Regions from separate parts of the Phytobacter sp. genome, predicted to be linked through region 1. Evidence: riboswitches for the same ligand, from Rfam matches in the RefSeq annotation. Region 1 holds a riboswitch; each other region holds the start of a gene.
The links. Region 1 has a riboswitch for thiamine pyrophosphate ahead of thiC (phosphomethylpyrimidine synthase ThiC). Riboswitches for the same ligand answer to the same signal wherever they lie in the genome.
Positions count from the first base shown of each region.

Region 2: another riboswitch for thiamine pyrophosphate. It lies ahead of thiM (hydroxyethylthiazole kinase); the one in region 1 lies ahead of thiC (phosphomethylpyrimidine synthase ThiC).
Region 3: another riboswitch for thiamine pyrophosphate. It lies ahead of thiB (thiamine ABC transporter substrate binding subunit); the one in region 1 lies ahead of thiC (phosphomethylpyrimidine synthase ThiC).

Region 1 is NZ_JCACPZ010000004.1:2,067,424-2,071,647, reverse strand. Features, by position in the region: gene thiC (phosphomethylpyrimidine synthase ThiC) at 1-1,601, opposite strand, end outside; TPP riboswitch at 1,687-1,807, opposite strand; gene rsd (sigma D regulator) at 1,860-2,363, opposite strand; gene nudC (NAD(+) diphosphatase) at 2,453-3,226, shown strand; gene hemE (uroporphyrinogen decarboxylase) at 3,267-4,224, shown strand, end outside.
Region 2 is NZ_JCACPZ010000008.1:51,287-55,510, reverse strand. Features, by position in the region: gene AC5JPW_RS18170 (hypothetical protein) at 129-566, opposite strand; TPP riboswitch at 1,311-1,407, shown strand; gene thiM (hydroxyethylthiazole kinase) at 1,441-2,229, shown strand; gene thiD (bifunctional hydroxymethylpyrimidine kinase/phosphomethylpyrimidine kinase) at 2,226-3,026, shown strand; gene AC5JPW_RS18155 (autotransporter outer membrane beta-barrel domain-containing protein) at 3,594-4,224, shown strand, end outside.
Region 3 is NZ_JCACPZ010000004.1:1,528,588-1,532,811, forward strand. Features, by position in the region: gene sgrT (glucose uptake inhibitor SgrT) at 1-8, opposite strand, end outside; gene sgrR (HTH-type transcriptional regulator SgrR) at 97-1,752, shown strand; TPP riboswitch at 1,789-1,888, shown strand; gene thiB (thiamine ABC transporter substrate binding subunit) at 1,923-2,906, shown strand; gene thiP (thiamine/thiamine pyrophosphate ABC transporter permease ThiP) at 2,882-4,224, shown strand, end outside.

The DNA of each region.
Region 1 (4,224 bases):
GCGCCGGGATGGCCTTTGGCAAGATCCGCAGCGTGGGCGGCGATCTTGTAGGTAATCAGCCCCTGCTTCACGTCCTCTTTGTTCGGCAGACCGAGGTGCTCTTTCGGCGTCACATAGCAGAGCATGGCGCAGCCAAACCAGCCGATCATCGCCGCACCAATGCCAGAGGTGAAATGGTCATAGCCCGGTGCGATATCGGTGGTCAATGGCCCCAGGGTGTAGAACGGCGCTTCATGGCAGTGCTCCAGCTCTTCGGTCATATTGCGGCGGATCATCTGCATCGGCACATGGCCTGGGCCTTCAATCATCACCTGCACGTCGTACTCCCAGGCAATTTTGGTCAGCTCGCCGAGCGTGTGCAGTTCGGCGAATTGCGCTTCGTCGTTGGCATCCTGAATGGAGCCAGGGCGCAGGCCATCACCCAGCGACAGCGAAACGTCGTAAGCCGCGCAGATTTCACAAATTTCACGGAAGTGTTGGTAAAGGAAGTTTTCCTGATGATGTGACAGGCACCATTTTGCCATGATGGAACCGCCGCGCGAGACGATACCGGTCAAGCGTTTGGCGGTCATCGGCACATAGCGCAGCAGCACTCCCGCATGAATGGTGAAGTAATCCACGCCCTGTTCAGCCTGTTCCAGCAAGGTGTCGCGGAAAGCTTCCCAGGTCAGGTTTTCGGCAATGCCGTTGACCTTCTCCAGCGCCTGATAGATTGGCACTGTACCGATGGGAACCGGGCTGTTACGCAGGATCCACTCGCGGGTTTCGTGAATATAACGGCCTGTTGAGAGATCCATGACAGTGTCTGCACCCCAGCGCGTGGACCACACCAGTTTTTCCACCTCTTCTTCGATAGAGGAGGTGACCGCGGAGTTACCGATATTGGCATTCACTTTCACCAGGAAATTACGGCCAATAATCATCGGCTCAGATTCCGGGTGATTAATGTTGGCGGGGATGATGGCACGCCCGGCAGCGACTTCGTCGCGCACAAACTCCGGGGTGATATTTTCCGGCAAATTCGCGCCAAAGCCGTGGCCGGGATGCTGCTGGCGCAATACCTCACCGCGAATTCGCTCACGCCCCATATTTTCACGAATGGCGATGAACTCCATCTCCGGTGTCACCATCCCTTGACGGGCATAGTGGAGCTGCGTGACGCACTGACCGGCTTTTGCCCGCTTTGGCGTCAGTAAACCGATAAAGCGCAGGTCGTCCAGGCCGTCATCCGCCAGGCGCTCTTTGGTATAGGCTGAACTGCGGTCAGTTAATTCTTCGCTGTCGGCACGGGCGTCAATCCACGGCTGGCGGAGTTTTGCCAGCCCTTGCTGGACGTCAATCGCCACATCTGGATCGCCATACGGGCCTGAGGTGTCGTACACCGGAATGGCTTCGTTCTCTTCGTACTGCGGGTTGTCTTTGCTACCGCCCAGCAGCGTGGGGCTGAGCTGGATTTCACGCATGGGAATACGGATATCGGTGCGTGAGCCGGTGATGTAAATGCGTTTTGAGTTGGGGAAGGCGGTCCCTTCCAGGGTATCGATAAAGTGCTGCGCCTGGGCGCGTTGTTCACGACGGGTCAGTTTAGTAGTGGCAGACATAGCTCATTCCAAAAGTTAAGGACATGGCTTGTCAGACGACGGATGGAGTAATGGATGTGCGCGGCCCGTAAAGGCAGCAGCATAAAGCTGGATTACTCTTGTTCCCTTCGCAGGTATTAGCCTGATCAGGTTCCGCGGATCCCGAATAAACGGTCTCAGCCTTTTCCACTTTGAAAGCGGAAATATAGGCACTCCGACAAGAAAAACCCCCTCAGTTGCGGGGGGCTGTATGTAAACTACGCGTTAATCAGAAAGAACTCAAGCAGGGCGCGCCATTCCATTTTCGTCATTGGCGCTATGCTTAAGGTTGTTGTCGAAGGCCAGCACGATCAGCTTATCTTCAAGAGTGAAGCGAGCTGCCAAAGCTTCGCCGATGTCGGACAGCGCCTGCTGAAACTTAATGTAGTTGTCATCATCGATCGCATTTTCCAGGCTGGAGTCGTAGTACTCCATGATTTCGACGGTGTTGGCTTCTAAATGAGGGTAAATCTGAGTGGCGGCTAAAAGTGGGCTGGTCCCTTCCATTTCGTTGATAATCCGTTCATAAATATTGAAATGCCCGGCGGAAAGGTATTCGACCAGGTTATGACAGAATTCGTCCAGCGCTTTTTCGTTGAGCTGCATGTACGAGCCTTTGCCAGGTTTTATGCCAACCAGGTTGTAGTAATGAACCAGTAGCTGCTTACGTGTATACAGCCAATTGTCGACCAGTTCGTTACTTCCACCAATTCGTTCTGCCAGGGTTTCTAGCTGGTTTAGCATAATTGACTCCGCAATAGTAAGATTAAAAAACGCTCGAATGTAATAATAATGTTAACAACATGCCAGTAAAGCTAAGGTAGTGCAAACAAATGCATCGTATTATCGAGTCATCAGATAGTGGCTGGTGGATCGTAAGCCATGAACAAAAATTATGGTTGCCCGAGGGAGAATTACCACAGGGCAATGCAGGAAATTTCGATCTTGTGGGGCAAAGCGCACTTAAGATTGGTGAATGGGAAGGCGAGACGGTGTGGCTGATCCGTCAGAATCGTCGTCAGGATATGGGATCGGTTCGGCTGGTGATCGAGCAAGATCCTGGTCTGTTCCAACTGGCCGGGCGCGGTGTTCAACTGGCGGAGTTTTATCGGTCGCACAAGTTTTGTGGTTACTGCGGGCACACCATGCACCCCAGCAAAACCGAGTGGGCCATGCTATGTGACCACTGCCGCGAACGTTATTACCCGCAGATTGCACCCTGCATTATTGTGGCGATTCGCCGGGACGATAAAATCCTGCTGGCCCAGCATACTCGCCACCGAAATGGCATCTACACCGTTCTGGCTGGATTTGTCGAAGTGGGCGAAACCCTGGAGCAGGCCGTTGCCCGTGAAGTGATGGAAGAGAGCGGCATCAAAGTCAAAAACCTGCGTTACATCACCTCTCAGCCCTGGCCTTTCCCGCAATCGCTGATGACGGCTTACATGGCGGAATATGACAGCGGCGAGATCGTTATCGACCCTAAAGAGCTGATTGATGCGGGCTGGTATCGCTACGACGATTTGCCACTGCTGCCTCCTCCTGGCACCGTTGCGCGTCGGCTGATTGAAGATACGGTTGCGCAGTGTCGGGCAGAATATGAGTGACATGTTACACTGGGCGCATAAACGCTAAAGGAATGTAAACATGACCGAATTAAAAAACGATCGTTACCTTCGCGCACTCCAGCGCCAGCCCGTGGACGTGACGCCAGTATGGATGATGCGTCAGGCCGGTCGCTATCTCCCGGAGTACAAAGCGACCCGTGCGCAGGCGGGCGATTTCATGTCGCTGTGCAAAAATGCTGAGCTGGCGTGTGAAGTTACCCTTCAGCCGCTGCGCCGCTACAAGCTGGATGCCGCCATCCTCTTTTCGGACATTCTGACCATTCCGGATGCAATGGGGCTGGGGCTCTATTTTGAAGCTGGTGAAGGTCCTCGTTTTACCTCTCCCATCACCTGTCATGCGGACGTTGAAAAACTGCCGGTGCCGGACCCGGAGCAGGAACTGGGTTATGTCATGAACGCGGTGCGGACTATCCGCCGTGAACTGAAAGGCGAAGTGCCGCTGATTGGTTTCTCGGGGAGCCCGTGGACGCTGGCAACTTATATGGTGGAAGGCGGCAGTAGCAAGGCCTTCACCGTTATCAAAAAGATGATGTATGCCGAGCCGCAGACCCTACATTTGCTGCTCGATAAGCTCGCCAAAAGCGTCACGCTGTACCTCAACGCCCAGATCAAAGCCGGGGCGCAATCGGTCATGATTTTTGATACCTGGGGCGGTGTGCTGACGGGCCGCGATTACCAGCAATTCTCGCTCTACTACATGCACAAAATCGTCGACGGCCTGCTGCGTGAAAACGACGGTCGCCGTGTCCCGATAACGTTGTTTACCAAAGGTGGCGGGCAATGGCTGGAAGCGATGGCAGCAACGGGCTGTGATGCGCTGGGTCTCGACTGGACGACGGACATTGCCGATGCGCGCCGCCGCGTAGGCGATAAAGTCGCGCTGCAAGGCAACATGGATCCTTCCATGCTTTATGCCTCACCTGCACGCATTGAAGAGGAAGTGGCGACCATTCTTGCCGGTTTCGGCCAGGGCGAGG
Region 2 (4,224 bases), on a different contig from region 1:
ATTGAAAGAAAAAGATAGTTCGTGTCTTAGAACGAAAATAATTGTCGGGTGTAAATGTCATCACCACCCAATCATCACTCTATGGGATTAATAGTTGCCCCGGAGTGCTAATTGCTAAGCATCAGGAATTATTCCGCATCTTTAATTATCACGAAATCACCATGATCTCTGCCATGATGGCGATTCCACGATGCGCTCATAAAACCATTATCATCAAGATAGATACCGATAATGTATTCTTTCGTAGTTATCTCGTACCAGTTAGGATTTTTTTTCACAATTTTTGCTGGTTCGTCTTTAACTAAGGCTTTTGTATATCCTTTACCCACCGAAACAATGAATGGATTGCCGTCGCGACCCTGGAGTTTGATGGCTTCGAGGCGAAAATGTTCACCCTGGAAACGGGCATTTATATCATCAGCATTTTCGTTATTTTTTACCTGCCTGGACAACGACGGTTCTGATACCGGAATATGTTTTTCATGACCTTTTAATTGAGCAGATTCATTCGGGTTGGCGTAGCAACCAGCCAGTAGGAAAGCGAACAATAGGGGGAACTTTTTCATTTATTAAACCTATTCATAATGTGCTGCTTTTGTTTACGTTGTCATCCCGCTTCATAAAAATGAGGGGAGATGAATAATTTCTATTCGCGCCGATGTAAGCAAAATGGAGGGGCCAAAGAAGGGCCTCCTGACGTCCCACCAAAGTGAGATGATGTTAGACAAATCGATCACTTCCATTACTCCAGGAAATTATCATTTCCCATAAAAAGACTTAGTTAAGTCTTTTTGTCTATGGGGGGGATGATAGTCAGGCTTTAAGTCTAAGGCAAGCTTTTTGAATTGTGTCACACAATGAAAAGGCTGTTAAAAAATGGAAATGATTTTAATATCTTAAATAAGTGATTAAAAAGTCTTTAAGGGGAAGGGGTGTTGGGAACAATGTTTTTGATGGTAACAATCTGTAAAGCATGATTTTACTCTAATTTTAGATGATTTTTTTGGATCGTTTCAGATTAAACATAAATATATTTTTTGGTTCTATTAAATTTTATTTTCAATAAAAAATAGTATAAAAGACACTCGTATGAGTTTTGATGATGAAGATAAGTGTTAATAATTTGCATGCTAAGAAACATTTTAGTTTTCCAGGATTGCAATATTTAGACTTATTGATGACTTTATTAAAGGCTTTTTCTGACAACGGCTAAGTCGTTCCACTATTCTCTGGAAACGGTAGGGGAGGCGCCAGGATGCTTGCTTTAGCCTGGCGCTTCCTCTACGCTGCCTGTCTTACTGAAGCTTCAGTAATTTGACTCGGGGTGCCCTTCTTTGTGAAGGCTGAGAAATACCCGTACCACCTGATCTGGATAATGCCAGCGTAGGGAAGTCAGATGCCCGCCAGGCATCCCTTCTTTCAGCCTGGCAGGAGCAAACCATGCAACCTGACCTGCTACACCGCGCTCACGTCGCGCAAATCCTTCACCAGTTTCGAACCCGCTCACCCCTCGTTCACTGTATGACGAACGACGTTGTGCAGACCTTTACCGCTAACGTGCTACTGGCGCTGGGCGCGTCTCCGGCAATGGTGATTGAGCGGGAAGAAGCGCAGCAGTTTTCCACCATTGCCGATGCCTTACTGATAAACGTCGGTACGTTGACCCGTGAACGGGCGCAGGCAATGCAGGCCGCCATTCATAGCGCGCGCGAAGCCAGCACGCCCTGGACGCTGGATCCCGTTGCAGTGGGCGCGTTGACGTTTCGAACCCAATTTTGCCGTGATGTACTGGCACTTCAGCCTGCTGCGATCCGAGGTAATGCCTCGGAAATTCTTGCGCTGGCAGGCATGAGTACCGGTGGGCGCGGGGTAGATACAACAGACACCGCCAGCGCAGCCTTACCCGCTGCCGAAGCTCTGGCTCGCCAGTCCGGTGCGATTGTAGCCGTAACGGGTGAAGTAGATTACATCACCGATGGCCTGCGCACCCTGATGGTGATCGGCGGTGACCCGCTAATGACCCGTGTAGTGGGTACCGGGTGCGCGTTGTCTGCGGTGGTTGCAGCTTGTTGCGCGCTGCCGGGAGATCGGCTTTATAACGTGGCGGCGGGCTGTGCCTTTGTGGCACAGGCTGGGAGTCTGGCTATGAACCACTGTAGTGGACCGGGCAGCTTTGTGACGGCGTTTCTTGATGCGCTCTATACCCTGAGTGGGGAGGGGCTCATATGAAACGGATTAATGCTTTGACCATTGCTGGCACCGATCCCAGCGGCGGGGCCGGGATTCAGGCAGATCTTAAAACTTTCTCAGCACTCGAAGCCTACGGCTGTTCGGTGATCACTGCGCTGGTGGCACAAAACACGCGCGGCGTGCAGTCTGTTTATCGTATTGAGCCTGACTTTGTTGCGGCCCAACTTGATTCCGTGTTCAGTGATGTGCGCATCGACACCACCAAAATCGGTATGCTGGCGGAGACTGATATTGTTGAAGTGGTCGCGGAGCGCCTGCGGCGTTATCAGGTACTAAACGTGGTACTGGACACGGTGATGCTGGCAAAAAGTGGCGATCCGCTTTTATCCCGCTCTGCTGTGGTGGCGCTGCGTGACCTCCTGTTGCCGCAGGTTTCGCTAATTACCCCAAATCTGCCTGAGGCCGCTGCATTGCTGGAAACGTCTCATGCGAGCAACGAACGCGAGATGCACGAACAGGGTAGAGCATTACTGGCACTGGGGTGCGAGGCGGTCCTCATTAAAGGTGGGCATCTGGACGACGCCGAAAGCCCGGACTGGCTGTTTACTGGCGACGGTGCGACCCGTTTCACCGCCCCTCGCGTGCTGACCAAAAATACCCACGGCACGGGCTGTACCCTGTCGGCGGCGCTGGCGGCACTGCGACCACGGCATCAAAACTGGAATGCAACGGTGGATGCCGCCAAAACCTGGTTGAGTGCCGCGCTCGTGCAGGCGAACAGTCTGGAAGTCGGACACGGCATTGGCCCGGTGCACCATTTTCATCAGTGGTGGTAGTCCGGTCGTGCTGCCCAGGCTAACAACAAGTGTCGCACTCTGGCGTGCCTGGCCCGGTCCCCCTGAATGCGACTTTTCGGTGGCCTGCGCCAGGTGAGTGGACAGGGATATTGCAAAATACCGCTATCTATTTGAAAGTATTATGGAATTGTTTTCATTAATACCTGAAGCGTTCGATTTACTGAACCTTCTGCTGAAGAAGAGATTTTTACTGCCGATAAGTAAAGATTAAGGCTGGTTACACTATGTTAATATTTTTCGATTTGGCACAACAAACCGCTAACAGCGCTGTTTATATAATGCTATAAGTTAATTCTTATAAATAATGTTAATGCGGGTTGAGAAATGTCAAAAAATATTACAAATCCCACTGCGATAGACAGGCGCAAAGTGCTCGGCCTTTCAATAGGGTCTGCACTTGCTTTGTTATCATCCGCCGAAGCTTATTCTGCATGTATCGCTCTAAGTACTAATTCAACAGTGGTTGGCTCTGTTACAGATTGTGTTACCTGGTCGGGTGGGAATCTTACACTGACTAATGCCGGAACACTCACTTCAACAGGTGTCGTGCCCTTAACGGCGGCATCTGCAGCGGGAACACTAGTTAATAATGGGTTGATTAGTGGGACATCTGCCGCGGGTGTCGATAACACGGCTAACGCTCTTATTGTCCAGAATAACGCCAGGATCATCAGTGATACCATCGGGCTCAGTAATAACGGAACCCTTGTATCGCTGAGCAATAATGTCGGAGGAACGATTTCCGGTTCAATTGCGGGGATTCAGAACAATAGCGTTATCACGTCACTCAATAATAACAATATTATCTCCGGCGGCGTGGGTATCAGTAATGCTGGAAGTGTGGGCACTCTGGTCAATGCGGGTTCTATTGCCGGAACCACAAAGGGCATTTACAACTCGGGTGCTATCACCAACTTATCCAACAGCGGCTCTATTTCTGGCTCGACGTATGGCATCCACTCTGATAATGGCAGCCAGCTCCTCTCTCTGCAAAATACCAGCACAGGCGTTATTACAGGCGGGGATGGGGTGCTGATAGGCAATCTGACCCCCTCTGGTACGATCACCGTCAACACGCTGACCAATGCTGGCCTGATTGTGGGGACGACGGGCGTCGCGGTGGGTACCAGTACCAACGGGACTATCGGTAGCCTTAATAACTCCGGGACCATCAGCG
Region 3 (4,224 bases), 540 kb from region 1:
CTCTTCATACTCCCCTCCTCGCTTTCATCGAAGAGAATTATTGGCTTAATATAGGGATTAATAAATTGCTGACTTTTTCTCAGGAGTTCCCCTTTTATGTCTTCTGGTCGCCTGCAACAACAGTTCATCCGCCTCTGGCAATGCTGTGACGGGAAGTCACAAGAGACCACGCTCAATGAGCTGGCGGAATTACTGAGCTGCTCGCGGCGCCATATGCGCACCCTGCTCAACACCATGCAGGAACGGGGCTGGCTGACCTGGGATGCAGAAGCCGGGCGCGGCAAGCGATCGCGCCTCACTTTCCTCTATACAGGCCTCGCTTTACAGCAGCAGCGCGCCGAAGACCTACTCGAACAGGATCGCATCGATCAACTCGTGCAACTGGTGGGCGATAAGAGTGCCGTGCGGCAGATGCTGGTGTCACACCTGGGGCGCAGCTTCCGCCAGGGGCGGCACATTCTGCGCGTCCTCTATTACCGGCCACTGCGCAACCTGCTGCCCGGCACGGCGCTGCGCCGCTCCGAGACCCATATGGCCCGGCAAATCTTCAATGCTCTGACCCGCATAAATGAGGCAAATGGGGAACTGGAAGCGGATATTGCCCACCACTGGAAGGAAATTACCCCCTTGCACTGGCGATTTTATTTGCGCCCTGGCATTCATTTTCATCACGGACGCGAACTGGAGATGAGTGATGTGATTGCTTCTCTTCAGCGTGTCAGCACGTTACCGCTCTATTCCCATCTCACCGATATCGTTTCACCTACGCCCTGGACACTGGATGTTCATTTGAGCCAGCCGGACCAATGGCTGCCCTGGCTGGTCGGGCATATTCCGGCGATGATCCTGCCGCAGGAGTGGAGCACGATGGCGAACTTCTCCAGCCATCCGGTCGGCACCGGACCTTATGCCGTGACGCGTAACAATAACAATCAGCTTAAAATTCATGCCTTTGAGGATTACTTCGGCTTTCGTGCACTGATTGACGAGGTCAACGTCTGGGTATTACCGGAAATTGGTGATGAACCCAACGGCGGCCTGACGATAGATGGCCCTACCGACAGCGAAAAAGCCATCGAGAGCCGACTGGAAGAAGGGTGTTATTACTTGCTCTTTGATGCGCGCTCAAACCGGGGCGCGAATCAGGCGGTACGTGACTGGATAAGTCAGGTCCTCTCCCCGACCAATTTACTCTATCACGCCGAAGAGCACTATCAGCGTTACTGGTTCCCGGCCTATGGTCTCCTGCCACGCTGGCACCATGCTCGCCCTGGCAGCGGTGAAAAACCTGCCGGACTGGAGTCACTGACGCTCACCTTCTATCGCGACCACAACGAACATAAAGCCATTGCGAATACCATGAGCGCACTGCTAGCCAGTCATGGCGTGCACCTGGAAATCCAGGAAGTGGACTACGCGGAGTGGCACGCGGGTGAGATTATTAGCGATATCTGGCTCAACAGCGCCAACTTCACCCTGCCGCTCGATTTTTCCCTCTTTACGCATCTCTATGAAGTGCCGCTCATACAGCACTGTGTACCGCTCAACTGGCAGGAAGATGCAGAAAAGTGGCGCGCCGGTGAGCTGAATCTGGCGGTCTGGTGCCAGCAACTGCTGGAGAGCAAAGCGATGGTGCCGCTGATTCACCACTGGCTGATGATCCAGGGCCAGCGAAGCATGCGCGGGCTGCGAATGAACACCCTGGGCTGGTTTGACTTTAAATCTGCGTGGTTTGCCCCGCCGGATCCATAAGGCTTTCCGAAAACTTACAAAATCATTACAATGCTGCGGTGCTCAACGGGGTGCTGCGCGTAAGCGTGTGCTGAGAAAATACCCGTCGAACCTGATCCGGATAACGCCGGCGAAGGGATTTGAGGCTCTCGCTCAAAATCCTTTGCCACCTACATTTTTTGAGGTGCAAAGTGCTTAAAAAAGTTCTGCCCGTCATGCTGCTGGTTGCAGCCCCCGTGTTTGCCAAACCGACCCTCACTGTTTACACCTACGACTCTTTTGCCGCCGACTGGGGCCCAGGTCCGGTAGTCAAAAAAGCCTTCGAAGCTGACTGCAATTGCGAGCTGAAACTGGTGGCGCTGGAAGATGGCGTGTCTCTGCTCAACCGTCTGCGTATGGAAGGCAAAAACAGCAAAGCGGACGTGGTATTAGGGCTGGACAACAACCTGATTGAAGCGGCATCACAAACCAAGCTGTTCGCCAAAAGCAGCGTAGCGACCGATGCGGTAAACGTACCGGGCGGCTGGAAAAATGACACCTTCGTGCCTTTTGATTACGGCTGGTTCGCCTTCGTCTATGACAAAACTAAACTGCAAAATCCGCCGAAAAGCCTGAAAGAGCTGGTTGAAAGCCCAGAGAAATGGCGCGTGATATACGAAGATCCGCGTACCAGTACGCCGGGCCTGGGCTTGCTGCTGTGGATGCAGAAAGTCTATGGCGACAAATCCCCGGAAGCCTGGAAAAAACTGGCCGCGAAAACTGTGACCGTCACCAAAGGCTGGAGCGAAGCCTACGGTCTGTTCCTCAAAGGGGAAGGCGACCTGGTCCTGAGCTACACCACCTCTCCGGCTTACCACATCATTGAAGAGAAAAAAGAGCAGTATGCCGCCGCGAATTTCAGCGAAGGTCACTATCTGCAAGTTGAAGTGGCGGCTCGCACTGCGGCCAGCAAACAGCCTGAACTGGCAGAGAAATTCCTGAAATTTATGGTCTCCCCGGCATTCCAGAACGCCATCCCAACGGGCAACTGGATGTATCCGGTGACCAATGCAGCACTGCCAGCGGGCTTTGATAGCCTGGTGAAACCGCAAACCTCTCTGCAATACACACCACAAGAGGTTGCCTCCCAGCGCGCCGACTGGATCAGTGCATGGCAACGCGCCGTCAGCCGCTAATTGCAGGCTGGCTGATTCCCGGCCTGACCGCCGCGACCATCATGGTTGCGGTGGCTTTAGCCGCGTTTCTGGCACTCTGGGAACACGCACCCGCAACGGAACTGGCGGACGTATTACAGGACAGTTATCTGTGGCACGTGGTGCGTTTTTCCTTCTGGCAGGCGTTTCTCTCTGCCCTGTTTTCTGTGATTCCGGCCATTTTTCTCGCCCGTGCCTTGTACCGGCGTCGCTTCCCCGGACGGCTCGCACTGCTGCGCTTATGCGCCATGACCCTGATCCTGCCGGTACTGGTGGCGGTCTTTGGCATTCTTAGCGTCTACGGTCATCGCGGCTGGCTGGCATCAGCTTTCACTGCGCTCGGTCTTCAATGGACCTTCTCGCCCTATGGGTTGCAGGGCATCCTGCTGGCGCACGTTTTCTTTAACCTGCCAATGGCCTCGCGCTTACTGCTGCAGGCGCTGGAGCAAATCCCCGGCGAACAGCGTCAGCTCGCAGCCCAACTGGGCATGCGCGGCTGGTCGTTCTTCCGCTACGTGGAGTGGCCGTGGCTGCGTCGGCAGATCCCGCCAGTCGCGGCGTTGATCTTCATGCTCTGCTTTGCGAGCTTTGCCACCGTGCTATCACTGGGCGGCGGGCCTCAGGCCACGACTATCGAGCTCGCCATTTACCAGGCGCTGAGCTACGACTTTGACCCCGGCCGTGCGGCATTGCTGGCGCTGATTCAGATGGTCTGCTGCTTAGGGCTGGTGCTACTCAGCCAACGTCTCAGCAAAGCCTTTGCGGTGGGCAGTCACCAGATTCAGGGCTGGCGCGACCCGCAGGATAGAACCTTTAGTCGCCTCTGTGATTACACCTTGATTGCGCTGGCGTTACTGTTGCTTCTGCCACCGCTGTTGGCAGTCATTATTGATGGATTCAACCTCAGCCTGCTGAACATGCTCTCCCAGCCGGTGCTCTGGCAGGCAGTATGGACATCAGTGCGCATTGCCCTAAGCGCAGGGTTGCTCTGCGTCATATTCACCCTGATGCTCCTCTGGAGTAGCCGTGAGCTGCGCGCCCGCCAACACACTCTGGCAGGCCAGACGCTGGAGATGAGCGGCATGCTGATCCTGGCGATGCCGGGCATCGTGCTGGCGACCGGTTTCTTCCTGCTGCTGAATGACAGCATTGGATTACCTACATCGGCAGATGGCATTGTGATTTTCACCAACGCATTAATGGCTATTCCGTATGCTTTAAAAGTGCTGGAAAACCCGATGCGCGATGTCACCGCACGCTACAGTCTGCTGTGTCAGTCGCTGGGTATGCAGGGCTTCAG